DNA from 2 places in the Paenibacillus humicola genome. Region 2 is predicted to be linked to the other one. Evidence: a T-box and tRNA genes for the amino acid it is inferred to sense, from the RefSeq annotation. Region 2 holds a T-box; the other holds one or more tRNA genes.
The links. The T-box of region 2 lies ahead of tyrS (tyrosine--tRNA ligase). A T-box ahead of a tRNA ligase gene usually reads a tRNA of that ligase, here a tRNA-Tyr.

Region 1: it has a tRNA-Tyr gene. The T-box ahead of tyrS (tyrosine--tRNA ligase) is inferred to sense a tRNA for this amino acid. The anticodon was not compared.

Annotation. Positions count from the first base shown of each region.
Region 1 is NZ_JAQGPL010000001.1:187,831-197,075, forward strand. Features, by position in the region: rRNA gene PD282_RS00890 (23S ribosomal RNA) at 1-2,268, shown strand, start outside; tRNA gene PD282_RS00895 (tRNA-Met) at 2,460-2,536, shown strand; tRNA gene PD282_RS00900 (tRNA-Val) at 2,546-2,621, shown strand; tRNA gene PD282_RS00905 (tRNA-Asp) at 2,634-2,710, shown strand; tRNA gene PD282_RS00910 (tRNA-Phe) at 2,747-2,822, shown strand; tRNA gene PD282_RS00915 (tRNA-Tyr) at 2,843-2,928, shown strand; tRNA gene PD282_RS00920 (tRNA-Lys) at 2,943-3,018, shown strand; gene PD282_RS00925 (PucR family transcriptional regulator) at 3,299-4,435, shown strand; gene PD282_RS00930 (ABC transporter ATP-binding protein) at 4,527-5,648, shown strand; gene hprK (HPr(Ser) kinase/phosphatase) at 5,844-6,782, shown strand; gene PD282_RS00940 (HAD-IA family hydrolase) at 6,903-7,550, shown strand; gene PD282_RS00945 (acyltransferase) at 7,565-8,059, shown strand; gene PD282_RS00950 (rhamnogalacturonan lyase) at 8,539-9,245, shown strand, end outside.
Region 2 is NZ_JAQGPL010000001.1:5,525,658-5,534,902, forward strand. Features, by position in the region: gene PD282_RS25325 (response regulator) at 1-449, opposite strand, end outside; gene PD282_RS25330 (sensor histidine kinase) at 495-1,676, opposite strand; gene PD282_RS25335 (hypothetical protein) at 1,719-2,114, opposite strand; gene PD282_RS25340 (ABC transporter permease) at 2,291-3,025, opposite strand; gene PD282_RS25345 (ABC transporter permease) at 3,026-3,742, opposite strand; gene PD282_RS25350 (ABC transporter ATP-binding protein) at 3,739-4,653, opposite strand; T-box leader at 4,922-5,143, shown strand; gene tyrS (tyrosine--tRNA ligase) at 5,204-6,481, shown strand; gene PD282_RS25360 (DUF4367 domain-containing protein) at 6,592-6,885, opposite strand; gene PD282_RS25365 (hypothetical protein) at 7,003-7,566, opposite strand; gene PD282_RS25370 (DUF899 domain-containing protein) at 7,838-8,605, shown strand; gene PD282_RS25375 (VOC family protein) at 8,749-9,245, opposite strand, start outside.

The DNA.
Region 1 (9,245 bases), 5.3 Mb from region 2:
CCGCAGCGAAAGCGAGTCTGAATAGGGCGAATTGAGTACGTGGACGTAGACCCGAAACCGGGTGATCTACCCCTGTCCAGGGTGAAGGTGCGGTAACACGCACTGGAGGCCCGAACCCACGAACGTTGAAAAGTTCGGGGATGAGGTGGGGGTAGGGGAGAAATTCCAATCGAACCCGGAGATAGCTGGTTCTCCCCGAAATAGCTTTAGGGCTAGCCTCGGCGTAAGAGTCATGGAGGTAGAGCACGGATGGGGTGCGGGGCCCGCCAAGGGTTACCAAGTCCCGTCAAACTCCGAATGCCATAGACTTATCGCCGGGAGTCAGACGGTGAGTGCTAAGATCCATCGTCAAGAGGGAAACAGCCCAGATCATCAGCTAAGGTCCCCAAGTGTGTGTTAAGTGGGAAAGGATGTGGAGTTGCCCAGACAACCAGGATGTTGGCTTAGAAGCAGCCACCATTGAAAGAGTGCGTAATAGCTCACTGGTCGAGTGACTCTGCGCCGAAAATGTAACGGGGCTAAACACACCACCGAAGCTATGGCTAGGCAATCGCAAGATTGTCCTGGGGTAGGGGAGCGTTGAATACGGGTTGAAGGTATACCGTAAGGAGTGCTGGACTGTATTCAAGTGAGAATGCCGGTATGAGTAACGAAAAGACAAGTGAGAATCTTGTCCGCCGAAAGCCTAAGGGTTCCTGAGGAAGGCTCGTCCGCTCAGGGTAAGTCGGGACCTAAGGCGAGGCCGAAAGGCGTAGTCGAAGGACAACAGGTTGAGATTCCTGTACCACCGTAAACCGTTATGAGCGATTGGGGTGACGCAGAAGGGCAGTGACGCGGGGCGATGGAATGCCCCGTCCAAGCAGTGAGGCTGGTTGATCGGCAAATCCGTCAACCGATAAGGCTGGGCTGTGATGGGGAGGGAAAATTACAGTACCGAAGGTCATGGGCTCCGGCTGCCGAGAAAAGCCTCTAGCCAGGTGAAGGTGCCCGTACCGCAAACCGACACAGGTAGGCGAGCAGAGTATGCTAAGGCGCGCGGAAGAACTCTCGTTAAGGAACTCGGCAACATGACCCCGTAACTTCGGGAGAAGGGGTGCCTCGGTAGGGTGAATAGCCCGAGGGGGCCGCAGTGAAAAGGCCCAAGCGACTGTTTAGCAAAAACACAGGTCTGTGCGAAGCCGTAAGGCGAAGTATACGGGCTGACGCCTGCCCGGTGCTGGAAGGTTAAGGGGAGCGGTAAGCCGCAAGGCGAAGCTGTGAACCGAAGCCCCAGTAAACGGCGGCCGTAACTATAACGGTCCTAAGGTAGCGAAATTCCTTGTCAGGTAAATTCTGACCCGCACGAATGGCGTAACGACTTGGGCGCTGTCTCAACGAGAGATCCGGTGAAATTTTAATACCTGTGAAGATGCAGGTTACCCGCGACAAGACGGAAAGACCCCATGGAGCTTTACTGCAGCTTGATATTGGACTTTGGTACGATCTGTACAGGATAGGTGGGAGCCTAAGAAGCCGGAGCGCCAGCTTCGGTGGAGGCGCCGTTGGGATACCACCCTGATCGTATCGGAGTTCTAACCTGCTACCCTGAAACGGGTAGAGGGACCGTGTCAGGCGGGCAGTTTGACTGGGGCGGTCGCCTCCTAAAGCGTAACGGAGGCGCCCAAAGGTTCCCTCAGAATGGTTGGAAATCATTCGAAGCGTGTAAAGGCAGAAGGGAGCTTGACTGCGAGACCGACAAGTCGAGCAGGGACGAAAGTCGGGCTTAGTGATCCGGTGGTACCGCATGGAAGGGCCATCGCTCAACGGATAAAAGCTACCCTGGGGATAACAGGCTTATCTCCCCCAAGAGTCCACATCGACGGGGAGGTTTGGCACCTCGATGTCGGCTCATCGCATCCTGGGGCTGAAGTAGGTCCCAAGGGTTGGGCTGTTCGCCCATTAAAGCGGTACGCGAGCTGGGTTCAGAACGTCGTGAGACAGTTCGGTCCCTATCTGTCGCGGGCGCAGGAAATTTGAGAGGAGCTGTCCTTAGTACGAGAGGACCGGGATGGACGTACCGCTGGTGTACCAGTTGTTCCGCCAGGAGCACCGCTGGGTAGCCAAGTACGGACGGGATAAGCGCTGAAAGCATCTAAGCGTGAAGCCCCCCTCAAGATGAGATTTCCCAGTATGTAAGACCCCTGGAAGACGACCAGGTTGATAGGTTCGAGGTGGAAGCGCGGCAACGTGTGCAGCTGACGAATACTAATCGGTCGAGGGCTTATCCTATCGGTGTTCACGGACACGTGAACGCCGCTTCGGAAGACCAGCTAAAGAATTGATCGGATGTTCGTATCCAGTTTTCAGGGTGTAAGGTCTTTTTGTCTTCCGACAAGCGCGGAGACATCGGTGATCATTACGCGCAGCGTTTGGCGACGCTGTGTACCTGAATATCTGCCCGGATAACGGGCCAGTATTGTGGCGGCATAGCTCAGCTGGCTAGAGCGTACGGTTCATACCCGTGAGGTCGGGGGTTCGATCCCCTCTGCCGCTACCATTTACATATGGAGGCTTAGCTCAGCTGGGAGAGCATCTGCCTTACAAGCAGAGGGTCGGGGGTTCGATCCCCTCAGCCTCCACCATATTGCAAACGCGGAGCCGTGGTGTAGAGGCCTAACATGCCTGCCTGTCACGCAGGAGACCGCGGGTTCGAATCCCGTCGGCTCCGCCATTTGCCTTGATAAACATTGGGAATCCAAACAAACGTGGCTCGGTAGCTCAGTTGGTAGAGCAGAGGACTGAAAATCCTCGTGTCGGCGGTTCGATTCCGTCCCGAGCCACCATTTTTTTGTTTTTTTTTCGTGGAGGGCTAGCGAAGTGGCCAAACGCAGCAGACTGTAAATCTGTTCTCTGACGAGTTCGGTGGTTCGAATCCATCGCCCTCCACCATTTCCTACAAGTTAGAGCCATTAGCTCAGTTGGTAGAGCACCTGACTTTTAATCAGGGTGTCGTAGGTTCGAGTCCTACATGGCTCACCATATCTTAAAGCAGCGCCTGCGGCATTCCGCAGGCTTTTTTTTGTTTTACAGGAAAGTTGACGTTTCCACTTACCTTTTGTTTCGCGATTTCAAGTAAAGAAACTTGTTCGGTTGTCGAGAGACGGTGTCACCCGTTCACCTGGCTTTGTCGACAGCCTGGACGGTGTCAACCGTTTCTACTTCTTTCCCGCCATGCCGTCTTAGGCTGAATTTCGGCGTTATGTATGTTACAATGGCCTAAAAAAGCGCTTCATGTGCGTTAACCGATAGGGGCCAAGGGATGATCGATAAGAAATGGATCGAACAGCTGCAGGCGATTTTGGAAAGCCCGGTCCGGCACCTGCGCATTTCCTTCGATGAGTGGCATGAGCATCAAATGAACGGCCGGAACGGCGGCGGGCAGCGGAAAGCGAAAGTCACTCCGGGAGACTCCATCCAGCGCGAGGATGGACAGCTGATGTTTGCGATACGAAGCGACCAGCAGGAAGTGGAAGCTGTCGCTATACCGTCGGAAGCGGTCAGTAAACAAACCGCCCGTCTGATCGGCTGGGCCTTGGACCAGCTGCGCGGACATGCGGTTAAGGGCCAGGAGAGCATATCGGAAACCGAACGGCATGCGAAGGAGCTGGGGGATTGGATCGCGGAGCAGCTCGATCTAAGCGAGCCGCAGACGACAATTCCCGACCGGTACGCGGCGAAGGGCCGGCTTTTTTCCGAGATGATTCCTTTCCTGCTGGTTTGCGTGCAAAGCGAGACGGGGCGATCCAGCTACAGCGAGCTGGAAAAGCTGCTGCGCACCTTTTTGTCCGAAGAGGCGATGCTGATTCCGCTGAAGGAACAGGAGTGGCTGATTCTCGGGCCGATCACGCTGATCCAGGATGCGCAGTCTGAAGATAAGGACGAGGAAAGCGAAGAATCGCTTGAGGAAAGTCTCGGACAGATTGCGTCCGGCCTTCATGACATGCTGGCCAGCGAGTGGATCGGCGAGTGCCATCTGGCGGTCTCCTATCCGATCTCGCCTGCAAGCTCGCTTATCGCAACAGCTCAGCTGCTTCGAGAGACGATCAATTTGGGGCGGACGTTCCATGTCGGAACGAACATTCACCTCCCGTGGCTACTTCATCTAGAACGGCTGCTCAGCGCCATTCCGGAGACGCAGCGCATTAAATTCGTCGAACAGGCGTTGAAGCGGACGGATGTCTTTTTAGAGCCCGAAATATTAACCACATTAGAAACCTTCTTTTCGCTCGACTGCAACGTAAGCGAGACGGCCAAAAAACTGTACATTCACCGTAATACGCTGCTGTACCGGCTGGACAAGCTAAAGCAGGAAACAGAGCTCGACGTCAGGCAATTTCGCGATGCGGTCCTTGTCAAAATTATTTTATTATTGTACAAAGTGACGAAAAGGAAGTAGTTTTTTTGTAGAGTTTGTGCATAGTCACAGGACGGGTGCTGATATAAGATAGTTGTAGTGATCAACAAATTTCCGTTAGGGGGAAAATCTCATGGCAGGTGTACGCTTAGAGCACATCTACAAAAAATACGCTGGTTCTGATGCCGCTTCCGTAAAAGATGTTAATCTCGATATTAAAGATAAGGAGTTTCTCGTTCTGGTCGGTCCTTCCGGCTGCGGCAAATCGACGACGCTGCGGATGATCGCCGGCCTCGAGGAAATTTCCGAAGGCAAATTGTTCATCGGCGACCGTCTGGTGAACGACGTCGCTCCGAAAGACCGCGACATCGCGATGGTGTTCCAGTCCTACGCGCTGTATCCGCACATGAACGTGTACCAAAACATGGCGTTTGGTCTTAAGCTTCGCAAATTCAAAAAGGCGGAAATCGACAAGCGTGTTCGCGAAGCCGCCAAAATTCTCGATATCGAGCATCTGCTCGACCGTAAGCCGAAGGCATTGTCCGGCGGTCAACGCCAGCGTGTCGCTTTGGGACGCGCAATCGTCCGTGAACCCCAAGTGTTCCTGATGGACGAACCGCTCTCCAACCTTGACGCAAAGCTGCGCGGTCAAATGCGCGCGGAAATTACGAAGCTGGCCAAGCGTTTGGAAACGACCGTTATTTACGTTACCCACGACCAGATCGAAGCCATGACGATGGGCGACCGGATTGTGGTTATGAAAGACGGCGTTATCCAGCAAGCGGCTTCCCCGGAGGAGCTGTACAACCATCCGGTTAACATTTTCGTAGCCGGCTTTATCGGTTCGCCGACGATGAACTTCATCAACGGCACGCTCTCCGAGCAGGGCGGCGCTCTTCATTTCAAAACGACCGGCATCGATGTTGTCGTTCCGGAAGGCAAAGCGCAGCTGCTGCGCGACAAGGGTTATCTCGGCAAAGAAATCATCATCGGTATTCGTCCGGAGGACATCCACGAAGAGCCGGTATTCCTGGAAGCTTCGCCGAACACGATCGTGAGTGCGCATGTGGAAGTGGCGGAGAACCTCGGTCACGAAAGCCTGCTGTACTTGGCCGGTCTGGGCAAAGACAACGTTATCGCTCGCGTTGACGGCCGTTCGGGCACGAAAGAAGGCGCGAACGTGAAGCTTGCGCTGGATATGAACAAGGTTCATGTCTTCGATAAAGACAGCGAACTGAACGTATTCGAAATCTAAGATTCGGCTTTTGCCGCTAAACCAAGCAGTCGTTCGATTTTAAATCGGGCGGCTGCTTTTTTATGGCCGGTTGACCGAAAATGGGGCGGGACGTTGCGTTTGACGCTTTTTTCTTATACGATGTGAATGAGTAAATTGGAACTAGCAACCTGGGTCAGAGCAGAATGAGCTGCTGCAACTTGAGGAGGACTGGCAATGCCTAAAAAAGTAAAAGTATCCGAGCTGGTCAGCCAGTTTCAGCTGGAAATCGTAAGCGGAGAAGACGGCCTGCGCCGAAATATTACCGTTGACGATTTGTCCCGGCCTGGACTGGAGATGGCGGGCTATTTTCATTATTACCCGAATGAACGCGTGCAAATTCTCGGCCGTACCGAGCTAGCGTTTATGGAGACGCTCAGCGGCGAGGAACGAATTGACCGGATCGAGCGGTTGTGCGATGACGAGACGCCGTGTTTTATCATAACGCGCGGGCTTGAAGCCCCGAAGGAATTGATCGAGGAATCCAACCGCAAACAAATTCCGGTGCTGCGCAGTCATGTGGCGACGACGATTCTGATCAGCCGCATTACCAACTTTTTGGAACGCAGGCTGGCTCCGTCGGCCACGATTCACGGCGTGCTCGTCGACATCTATGGCGTCGGCATGCTCATTACGGGCGGAAGCGGAATCGGCAAAAGCGAAACGGCGCTTGAGCTGGTAAAACGGGGCCATCGCCTGGTCGCCGACGACGCGGTGGAAATCCGGCAAACGTCCGACGGGCAGCTGCACGGCAGCGCACCGGAGCTGATCCGGCACCTGCTGGAGATTCGCGGCCTTGGCATTATCAATGTCATGACGCTGTTCGGGGCCGGAGCCGTCCGTTCGATGAAACGGATCAGCGTCGTCATCAAGCTGGAGAACTGGCAGCCCGACAAGCAGTACGACCGTCTCGGTCTTGACGAGGAATTAACGCGCATCATCGATACGGACATCCCTCTTGTAACCGTCCCGGTCCAGCCGGGACGAAACCTTGCCGTTATCATCGAAGTGGCGGCGATGAATTTCCGACTCAAACGGATGGGCTATAATGCCGCGCTGCAATTCACGAACAAGCTGACCGAAACGATTGCCGACGATTCCGACGATTTCGATTAAACGGGAGGCGCGGCTGGCGCGATACGCTCCGCCCTCCGGACTGGATCCTCAATGAAATGACGTGGAGGGCGTATTTCACCATCGCCTGGTAAGATTCCATCCCATCACAAGGAGCTTTCCATGAAAACTGCGATTCGAACGATGCTGTTCGATTTGGACGGCACGATTCTCGATACGAACGAGCTCATTATCGAAACGTTCCTGCAGGTGTTAAAAGACATTGTGCCGCCCGAGTTCGGACGCGAGCATATTATTCCCGGCATGGGGCTGCCGCTGACCGACCAAATGCAGCGGTTCTCCGGCCTCGAAGACGTCACCGGCCTGATCGCCGCTTATCGGGATGTGAATTTGCGGCTGCATGACGACTATGTGAAGCCGTTCGGCGATGTGGCGGAAGTGTTGGCCAAGCTTCGCAAGGCGGGAGTCGGGCTCGGCATCGTCACGACCAAGATGGAGCTCACGACGCTGCGCGGCTTGAAGTTTACCGGGCTCGACGGTTTTTTCGAGCGCGCTGCGATTGTGACGCTGGACGATGTCGAGCGGCTGAAGCCGCATCCCGAGCCGGTGCTGAAGGCGATGCAGGCGCTTGGCGCCGAGCCGGATTCGACGATGATGATCGGGGACAGCCCCGTCGATATGGAGGCTGCTGAGGCTGCCGGCGTCATACCGGTCGGCGTCGCATGGTCGCTGAAGGGCGAGCAGAAGCTGCGGGAAAGCGGGGCGCGCCATATCCTATACGAAATGCGCGACTTGTACTCGTTTATTTAGAGGAGCGTCGGATTGTGCGGAAATTGGAGCGTTACCCGGTCGAGGGGGCGAACGCCCTGTGGCAAGTTTACCGGACCGTCAGCCCGCTGAAGGCGGTGCGAAATTTCATCTGCATCCAAATTGCGCGGTACTGCCCGTTGCTGCCGGTGAAGAACTGGATATACCGCCGCCTGCTCGGAATGAAGGTGGGCCGGCAAACCGCTTTTGCGCTGATGGTGATGGTCGATGTCTTTTTTCCGGAACGGATTCGGGTCGGGGATAACTCGATCATCGGATACAATACGACGATTTTAACGCATGAATATTTAATCCACGAGTATCGGCTTGGCGACGTGACGATCGGCTCCAATGTGATGATCGGCGCGAATTCGACCCTGCTTCCCGGCGTGACGATCGGGGACGGGGCCGTCATCGCCGCGGGCTCTGTCGTGCACAAGGACGTTCCGGCAGGCGCGTTCATGGGAGGTAATCCGCTGCGGGAAATTGCAAGGCGCGGAAGCGATGATTAACGAAGACGTCCTGCGAGGGTGGAGCATGCTGCGTGCGTTCTGGAGCTTCCGAAGAGCGAGGAAATTTTGCGTTGCGAAAAATTTTATTCCGTTAATTGAGGAGTCGTGCCTTGTGGCACGGCTTTTTTTCATGATAGGAACAGGCGGAGAATGAACCGGTTTCATGAAAAGAGCCTCGCGGGACCAATACATCGGTTCAGCCCTGTTTTGCAAAATTGTCCAACTGCCGCCAAAAAATGAAAGTCTCTGCTCGCTTGCGGAGAAAAAAGTCCAATTGCAGGAAAAAGAGCGGGCTGGTTACGATGATAAAGCCGGCTCCGGTCATTTAAGCGGACGAGCCGGCGGAATATGGAGATCCCAAAAGGGCAAAATGCCGGGTCGTGTAAAAACGGAGGTGAGAAGCACAAAGGACAGGCATCAAGATCGACGCTTGACGTGTAACAGGTTCATTCCAAGGAAGGTCAGAGAGGAGAAAAGTAATGGCCACAACATGGAAGTCGACGTTTAAAAAGGTAAGCGCATTCATGCTCGGCGCCGCAATGCTTTACAGCACGGTGGCGTTTTCACCCGCCGTTAAACCGGCCAATGCGGCCGCGCCGGCCGATGCCGCTGCGCTTGCAGGAACCGCACCGAAACGGCAAATGGAATTTCTGGACCGCGGGCTGGTTGCGGTGAAAACCGATGCGGGCGTCTTTGTCAGCTGGCGCCTGCTGGGAACGGAGCCGGAAAGCACAACGTTCAATCTGTACCGGGACGGCGTCAAGGTGAACTCGGATCCGATCGCAACGAGCACGAATTTCTCCGATCCTTCGGGAACGCCGAATTCGACGTACGCGGTTCGCGCGATTGTCGCGGGCAAAGAACTGTCCCCGTCGGCTCCGGCGCATGTGTGGGGCACGAACCATTTGACGGTTCCGCTTCAAAAGCCGGCGGACGGAACGAATCCCGACGGGTCGGTCTACACTTACAGCGCCAATGATGCGAGCGTAGGGGATTTGGACGGGGACGGCAAATATGAAATCGTGCTGAAATGGGACCCGTCCAACTCGAAAGACAATTCGCAGGACGGCGTAACCGGTCCGGTTTTCGTGGATGCATATAAGCTGGACGGGACGCTGATGTGGCGGATCAGCCTTGGCAAAAACATTCGCGCCGGCGCGCATTACACGCAGTTTATGGTGTATGA
Region 2 (9,245 bases):
GAGGCAGTGGATACGGCTGCACGATCCCGTTCCGTCCGCTCCGTCTTCATCGCCTGGGCCAGCGCTTTGGAAGCCGTCGTGCTGTGGTAAATGGCCGAACCGCGGTGCGCCATGCGGATGCCCTCCAGCAGCGTTTTCGTATCGGAATCCTTCAGCAGATAACCGGTCGCACCTGCCCGGATGCCTTCAGCCACATAGGTTTGGACATCGAAAGTAGTAAGCAGCATCACTTTGATGCCGGCGCCGGCGGACTGGATTTCGCGCGTTGCCTCAATCCCGCTTTGCCCCGGCATTTCGATGTCCATCAGCACGAGATCCGGCTTCAGCTTCAAGGCGAGGGAGACCGCTTCCACGCCGTCGCCCGCTTCACCGGTCACTTCCATATCCGGCTGCGCCCCGATAATAAACCGGAGCCCTTGCCGGACGATCGGCTGGTCGTCCGCCAGCATGATGCGGATCACGCCCTGCAGCGTTTCCTCCTTCTCCGGCACCGACTACCCCTCCCCTTCGATCGGAATTTCCGCCCGCACGGCAAGCCCGTGCGGAGGATTGAACGCCCAGGTCAGGCGGCCGCCCGCCGCTTCGCAGCGCTGAATCATGCCCTTGATTCCGAAATCCGGCTGCAGGTCCGTATCGCCCGAAACGATCCCGTCGTCGGTTACGTGCATGACAATGGCTCCGTTCTCCTTCTGCAGGCCGATGCGGACGGTCCCGGCATGCGAATGCTTCATCGCGTTCGTGAGCGCTTCCTGCAGGATGCGATAAAGCGCCGTGCCGGCAGCCATCGGCAGCTCGGGGAAAACGTCCTCGTCGCATTCGAACTGAACATGGATTCCCGAATGCGCGGCGCATTGGCTGACCAATCCCCGCAGCGCGCTCAGGCTGAGCCCGGATTCGTCGGCGCTCCAGTCGCGGACGGCCGAGCGAATTTCGCCCATCGCCTGCCGCGCAACGCCAAGCATGACCGGAACCTGCTCCGCCGCTTCTTCGGCCCTGCCGGGAAGCATCATTTCCACTGCCTGCAGCTGAATGATGAGCGAGGTCAGCTGATGGCCGATGCCGTCGTGGATGTCCCGGGCCAGGCGGGTCCGTTCGGACAGCGCCGCATACCTCATCGAATGCACCGCTACCTCCTGCAGCTCGAGATGGGCCTGCTGCAGATGCCAATGGGCTTCGTGAAGCTCATGCAGATGCCGTTTGCTGATGCGTGCGCCCTCCTTGAAAAACGAAATGCCCCTGGTGCCCAAATACAGCCCGATCGGGCCGAACAAATAATTGACGGGGTCCGGCGCATAGCGATTCATGAAACAGATTGCGGCCAAGGTCGCCGCCAGTCCCGCAACGGAACTCCTTATCAGCCGCTGCGGCGTGATGCCGAGAAGCCAAATCAGCGGCCACAGCATGCTCGATACGTAATTGCCGTTCGCAAAGCCGGTCCCCGGGTCGGGATGGCGGTAATCGAGAACAAGCGCGCCGAGCAGAATCAGTACGGTCAGGGCGGCATACTGCCGAAAGCTCCATTTCTCATGGTGAAGCCAAATAAAAACCATATAGGCCGCCAGCACGACCGCGATCACGATCCCGTCAGCCCACGCCAAGGCGGTATGCTTGCCGTATTGGACGAACAGAAACACCGTGGCGATCGTTACAACCAAACGGACGGGCAATTGCCCCATGGCAGGCCTCAACTCCTCGACGATTCTCCAAGACTGATGATTTTAGTCTAATCGGTGAGCCGGCGCTTTGTCTATGGCGGCCGTTACCGCACCGCGCGCGAAGAAAATGCCGAAAATCGAGAAGAAAATTTGGACATACGACGAATCGCCGCTGTTTGCCAAATGGGAGGCAACGCTCGCCGCGAGGATTCCTTTCAACGCCACCAATACGACGAAGGACAGGATGACGATGACGTTTCTGCGCATCTTGCTCATTCGGCCCTGTCTCGCTTTGACGATGGCGAAGGCTTGCACCGCGCCCGCCACAAATCCAAACAGGACAAAAAGGGCCAGGATGGACCAATCGGCCGGTCCCATTCCCTGAACCCGGTACGAAAATACAATGCCAACGATTAGAGATACCAGCGCGATCCGCATCATTCGGTTTTTTACGATCATTTTAACAGCCTCCGCTCGGATAATTTCGCTTGTGTTTCAGCTGTTTTCATCATACTGCGGAGGCCGAGCTCGCCGCGTCTACCGCCGGCTGGATTTTCATCCCGGCCGGGTCTATCCGCAGATAGACGGCGCGCGGCTTGGTACGACACTTGTCGGTCATCCTGTCAACCGCCGGCTTATACCGCTTTCTTAACGAAATAGATCCAGCCGGAGGCCAGAAACAGTACGAAGCTTCCGCCGATGACGAGCAGCAGCGTCGCCGCAGGTACGGCAAACGCGCCGTAATTGTAATTGCCGGCATGCGGCATCATGGCGAGCAGCGGCTGCGCCCATGGATAATACGGGCCGTAATGCGCTGAATTGACGATCAGCAGGTTCGGAATCGTGAATATCACATTCACGGCCATCGGGGCCGCGAAATTCGGCCATGCCGTCGATACGGCAAGCTGCAGCGCCGCAAGCGGCAGGCAGGCGGCCCAGCCGCCGGCGGCCGAACGCAGCAGCTCCGCCCAGGGCACCTCTCCGGCGAACCCGAGCGACGTGCCGATCAGCAGCAGCGCCGCCAGAAACAGCAGCTGCGTTACGGCGATCAGCAGCATGACGAACAGAAATTTCACGAGATACACCTGACTTCGGGAAACCGGCAGCGCCAGCAGCTGCTTCCATCCGCCGCCGGCATGCTCATACCGGCAAACGAGTCCGGCGAAAATACCGGTAAGCATCGGCAGAAACAAGAGCGCATGCAGCGCCGCCATCAGCTGGAGCGCCGTCAGCCAAGGGGCGCCCGTCTGAACGGTGCTCTGCGCGTTCAGCAGGACGACGAGCCCCGCGGCAATCGGGCTGACGACCGCAAGCAGCCATACGACGGTGCCGCGCACCTTGAGCCACTCGGAACGAATCATGCGAATCATCTACTTCACATCCTTCCGGGCGAAATGGACCGCGCCGGCCAGCAGCAGAACAGCGCCGAGCGCAATGCCGGCGGCGACCGGATAAAGCGGATGGTCCGCCGTGCCGACCAGGTACGGCCAATAATACGGCATCGCGTCGCCGAAGCGGCTGGCGAACAGGGAAAAGACGGTGCCCGCGATGCCGAAGGTCAGCGGCACGGCCTGGTTCTGGATCGTGACGGACAACCATACCTGCAGCGCGATGAAGGGTACGATCGCCAAAAAAGGGTAAAAGGCCTTTTCGAGCAGCTGTACATACGGAAGACTCGACATGTTGAGGCCCAGCGCGGCGCCGAACGCCGCCGTACCGGCCGCAAGGAGCGTGCTGGAGCACAAGAGCAGCAGCGCATTCAGCAAAAATTTGCCCGTGAATACCTGAGTCCGGGTGACCGGCAGCGCCAGCGTCATTTTCCAGGCGTTCGTCTGGTGCTCGATCCCCGCCGTCATGGAGGTGATGATCGCAAGTCCCATGAACAGCGTCGGCACCATGAGCGAGAAGACGTTGGAGAAGACGCCGCCCCACGGATCAGCCTTATAAATCTTCATCAAATAGTCGTAGCGAAGGCCGAAATTGACCGCCTGCAGCCCGACTACCCCAAGCGGCCCGAGAAAGATCAGAAACCAGATCATCTTCCTGCGAATCTTAAGCAGCTCGGCGGAAAGCACCCGCAGCGTCATAAGCTCCCCTCCCCGCCGGTCATGCCGAGGAAGATGCTCTCAAGCGAAGCGCCCTCCTCCTCCACCCGGTAGACGGCGAAATCGTTTCGCACGAGGGCGGCGACCATCGCGGCGACGGTCTCGTCGGGCGCCATGTCGACGGTCAGCCGGCTCCGGTCCCAATCGGCTTTGTACCCGCCGGCGAGCAGCAGCCGCCAGGCCTCCTCCGGATCGCTGACGCCAAGCCGGATTTTGCTCTGCGCCCGCTGCCGCAGCGTATCGATTTTATCCTGGAAAATGATCTGCCCTTTGGCGATAATGCCGACCCGTGTCGCCATCTGCTCGATCTCCGACAGCAGGTGACTCGAGACGAGCACCGTAACGCCCTGCTCGCGGGGCAGGCTCTTGATCAGCTCGCGGATCTCGAGGATGCCCGCCGGATCGAGCCCGTTCGTCGGCTCGTCCAGGATGAGCAGCTCCGGCTTGCCGAGCAGCGCGGTCGCGATGCCGAGCCTTTGCTTCATGCCGAGCGAATAGCCCTTGACGGCCCGCTTCGCCTCCTTGGTCAGGCGGACCGTGGCGAGCGCCTCGTCGATGCGCGATTTGGGGACGTCCAGCAGCCGGCGCACCGCCTCCAAATTTTCGACCGCGCTCAAATGGCCGTAATACGAAGGATATTCGACCAGTGAGCCGACCTTGCGAAGGACGGCCATCCGGTGCTTGCGCATATCCCGGCCGAAGATGCGGATACCCCCGTGCGTCGGCTTCGCCAGACCGAGCAGCATGCGGATCGTCGTCGTTTTGCCCGCGCCGTTCGGCCCGAGAAAGCCGTAAATATCCCCTTTTGCCATTTGAATGTTCACATCGCTGACGACGGCTCTTCCGCCCAGCTTCTTCGTGAGCCGCTCCGTCTGCAAAATCCATTCGTTCATTGCTGATCACCTCGGTAACAATCGTAATCGGTCAAGTTTAAAGCAAAGCGGTGGCGGCGTTTAAAATCCGTTTAAAATTCGTCCGCCCAATGCCGGTTTTCGGCCAAAAAAGAGACCGCCCCCGTGACCGGCGGTGTTTGCTGCATCGCACCTAGCAGTAATTTGTTCCCGCGCTCTTGGCCTGATCGTTTCACTTCACTCAAATGCTGAAGGTATGGCGGTTGACAAATCCGGGTAAAATTGTGTACAGTATTGCAAACGAATGGTTATACATGCTTGGAAGGGAATCAGTAGCTTTCGACACGTTGTCCCAGAGAGCCGGCGGCTGGTGCGAGCCGGTGCAAGTGCGAAGGTGAATTACGTCCTGGAGCATCCCGGTCCGAAACTGCCGCGCGCAGAAGGACGAGACGGCGGTCGGCCGTTATCCGATTGAGCGGAGCGTGCCGAGGCATGCTCAATGAGGGTGGTACCGCGAGAACTCGTCCCTGTCTTTGAGACAGGGGCGTTTTTTATTTTTTATCCTATCGGAGGTAAGAGGGGTATGGCGAATATGACAGCAGCAGGCGTCGATCTATTGGAGGATTTGGAGTACCGCGGCCTGATTTACCAGGTGACGGACCGCGAAGGGCTGGACAAAAAGCTGAAGGAAGGGCGGGTCACGCTGTACAGCGGCTACGACCCGACGGCAGACAGCCTGCATATCGGGCACCTGCTGCCGATCTTGATCCTGCGCCGCTTTCAGGAGGCGGGACATAACGCGATCGCGCTGGTCGGCGGCGGCACGGGCCTTATCGGCGATCCGAGCGGCCGTTCGTCGGAGCGTACGCTGAATACGGCGGATACCGTGGCGATGTGGACGGAAAGTCTGAAGCGGCAGCTGACGCGCTTTCTGGATTTTGAACGCAAGGATAATCCGGCCAAGCTCGTGAGCAACTACGATTGGCTTGCGCCGCTGGATATGATCACGTTCCTGCGGGATATCGGCAAAAACTTCACGGTCAACTATATGCTGGCGAAGGATTCCGTCGATTCGCGCCTTGCGAACGGGATCTCTTTTACGGAATTCAGCTACATGATTCTGCAGTCGTACGATTTCTACAAGCTGCATGTCGATCATGGCGTCACCCTGCAGGTTGGCGGCAGCGACCAATGGGGCAACATTACGGCGGGCCTCGACCTGATCGGCAAAATGGGCGGGGGCGGCGCCTTCGGCCTGACGCTCCCGCTCGTAACGAAGAGCGACGGCAAGAAATTCGGCAAGTCCGAATCGGGCGCCGTGTGGCTGGACCGCAGCAAAACGTCGGTCTACCAGTTCTACCAGTTCTGGATCAACACCGACGACAACGACGTCATCAAGTTTCTGAAATACTTCACTTTCCTGACTCGCGATCAGATCGAGGCGCTTGAAGAGGAGCTGAAGCAGGCGCCCGAAAAGCGAATCGCCCAGCGGGAGCTTGCCCGCGAGGTTACGCGTTTGGTGCATGGCGAAGACGCGCTCGTCAGCGCCGAGAACATTACGCAGGCGCTGTTCTCCGGAGACGTTACCCAGCTGAAAGAGGAAGAGCTGGTCGAGGCGCTGCAGGATATGCCGACCACCGTGCTGTCCGGGCGGACCGAAATCGGCCTGATCGACCTGCTGGTCGAGACGAAGGCGGCGCCTTCCCGCCGCCAGGCGAAGCAGGACATCGAGAGCGGCGCTGTGCACGTTAACGGCGTCAAAACGACCGCTGCGGACGCCGTGATCACCGCCGGCGAGCGGCTGCACGGCAAGTTCATCGTCCTGCGCCGCGGCAAAAAGAATTACTTCCTGGTGCGCTGCGAGCCGTAAACACCGGCCTTCCCGCACCAAGCCAACTGGCCTTGCCGCAGCAAGGCCAGTTTATTTTGGCATGGTAAGGGACTTTATAGGTAGTTCACGGTACTATCTTGATCTATTTATCAATTGATCGAATTTGCAATCTCACTCATTTTTTCCTTCTTTAAATTTCCACTGTCCATTTGTAAATAAGTCCCATCTTGTACCCATCGTAAATATCCCCCGGGTTTGTTATGAACCCAAGGGACAAATCTCGCTTCAACTCCGCTTATGTTAGCTTTCTCCCCACTTAAATCAAATTTAAAATTCTCAACCACAGTTCTGGTTTTACTCGTTTTATTACGAACATCGATAATGGTTTCTTCTCTTTTGATTTTAACCAGCCATCGGCTCGCCCGATGCAATAACGAGTTCATTTGATTCCATCGACAGTATGTAATAGAGACGAGTGAAAATATCCATTTAAACAGAATAATCCCTCCATAATTAATTCGGGTTCTTTTCCTAATTTAAAAAGTACGCTCGCCTTGAAATCATCTGTTCTTGTAATCCATCACTTCAACTGGAATTGATGGTTTATTATGTTCTGTTTTCCATCCCTCAATCAGCCATTCATATAGTTCGGGGGATTTTGCTCGCAAGTTTATTGAGACGCTGCTTAGAACAATCTCGTCTTTTATTGCGCCACAACTTTTAATTGTAACAGTTTGTGTTTCGGGAATGTATATATCAGCCGGAGATTTCTTGAGCTTAATACACTTGTAGCCGGGCTCAACGAAAATGGGTTTCCCTGCATTGAATTGAATTTTTAAAATCCTAGGGTATCCGTGCCTGCCATAATCGGGTTGAGTCCCGAGAGGAACCGAAGAATTAATCCAGCCTCCAATTTTTGTGATTAGAGCTTTTCCAGTCCCATCCGAGAATTTATATAAAGGCGAGGGTTTAGTTCTAGGGGGTCCCCCGACAACTTGGATGGAAGCAATATCTTCGATCTGTAGTATTCGGTTTATGGGTTCAAACACAATGTTATTGGTCGTACAAGAAGTCATAACAAAAATAATGAAAGCAGCAGCCGGCAAAATACAGCGATTTTTCAATCGTGCAACCTCCATTTTATCGTTGGTTCTTTCTCCCTATATTCTGCCCTGAGTATTGTTCTTCATTGCGAAGTTTTTCTGAACAGCAATCCGCCGGATTTAATCGATGGAACGAGCGTTCTCATAAAACGCTTGGCAGGATGAATCCCGAATTTTTAAATTTTTCCTTATCCGCATACTGGGAAGTCCGAATTATTTGAGCAATCCAGAAGAAACGCTGTGCCGCTTTAAGTGATACCATTTAAGAAAAATAGGAAAGGAGCAGATCGAAATGGCGGAAGACGCACACAATATTCAATTTCCCCAAATTGTATCCCGAGAAGAATGGCTTATTGCCCGCAAGGATCTTCTAATCAAAGAGAAGGAGGCCACCCGGGCAAGAGATGCATTGAATTCTGCGCGGCGCCGGCTCCCCATGGTTAAAATTGAAAAAACGTACGTCTTCGATGGGCCGGACGGCAGAGTCAGCCTGCCGGACTTGTTCGACGGCCGTTCTCAGCTCATCGTCGGCCATTTTATGTTCGATCCGAGCTGGGAGAGGGGCTGCCCGGGCTGCTCGGCCGGCGCTGACGAAATGTCCGACGGCCTCTTTAAACATTTACATGCCCGCGACACCGCTTTCGTTTACATTTCACGCGCTCCACTGGAAAAAATAGAAGCCTACAAGACTCGGAAGGGCTGGCGATTCCCTTGGTACTCCTCACACGGAAACGACTTTAATTATGATTTCCACGTTACGCTGGACGAGCGTGTCGCTCCGGTCGAGTACAATTACCGGACCAAGGCGGAGTACGAGCAGTTGGGCAAGCCATTACAAGTCGGTACGGGGAAGTCCATCGAGTTACCGGGACGAAGCTGTTTTCTCCGGTTCGGAGACGATGTTTTTCACACCTACTCCGTTTACGCCCGCGGTCTCGAACAGGCTGGCGGGGCTTATTATTTCCTGGATGAGACTGCGCTCGGCCGGCAAGAAAATTGGGAAGAACCGCAAGGACGCGCGAGCGCAGTTCGCGGCTCGAACCCAAGTTTTTCGGATTGAACCGCCGACCGCCGCACGCCGAACCCGCAGACGTAAAGCTTCCATCATGAAGAAAAAAATGCCCTTTGACCGCCGAAAAACGGCAAGGGCATTTTCTATGTCGCCAGGGACCTGCCATGCACCGAGCAGCCAAGTGACCTACATTATCCCTTGAATGCTCTTTGCAGCTCCGCAAGATCCAATTTTTTCATTTTAAGAAAAGCCTTCGTTACTCGCGCGATTTGCTCCGGCGTCCCCTTGCCCATCATCTCGTCCATCTCGCTCGGCGCAATTTGCCAGGACAGTCCAAACCGATCCTTCAGCCAGCCGCATTGCTCGGCCTCGGGAACCGCCGAGAGCTTGTCCCAATAGTAATCCATCTCTTTTTGATTGTCGCAATAAACCATGAAAGAGACGGCTTCGTTAAAGCTGAAGGAATGCTCTCTCGCACTGTCCATTGCGGCAAACCATTGATTCTCAAGCATGAAATCAGAGAACATGACGGTTCCTTCTCTGTCCGGTTCCATGCCTTGAGGGTAACGGGCCATCAGGCCCTGCTTTGAGTTCTGAAATACGGATGAATAAAAATGAATCGCTTCTTCCGCCTGGCCGCATTTATCGCCGGTAAACATGAGCGACGGCATGATCGCAGGCCGTTCTT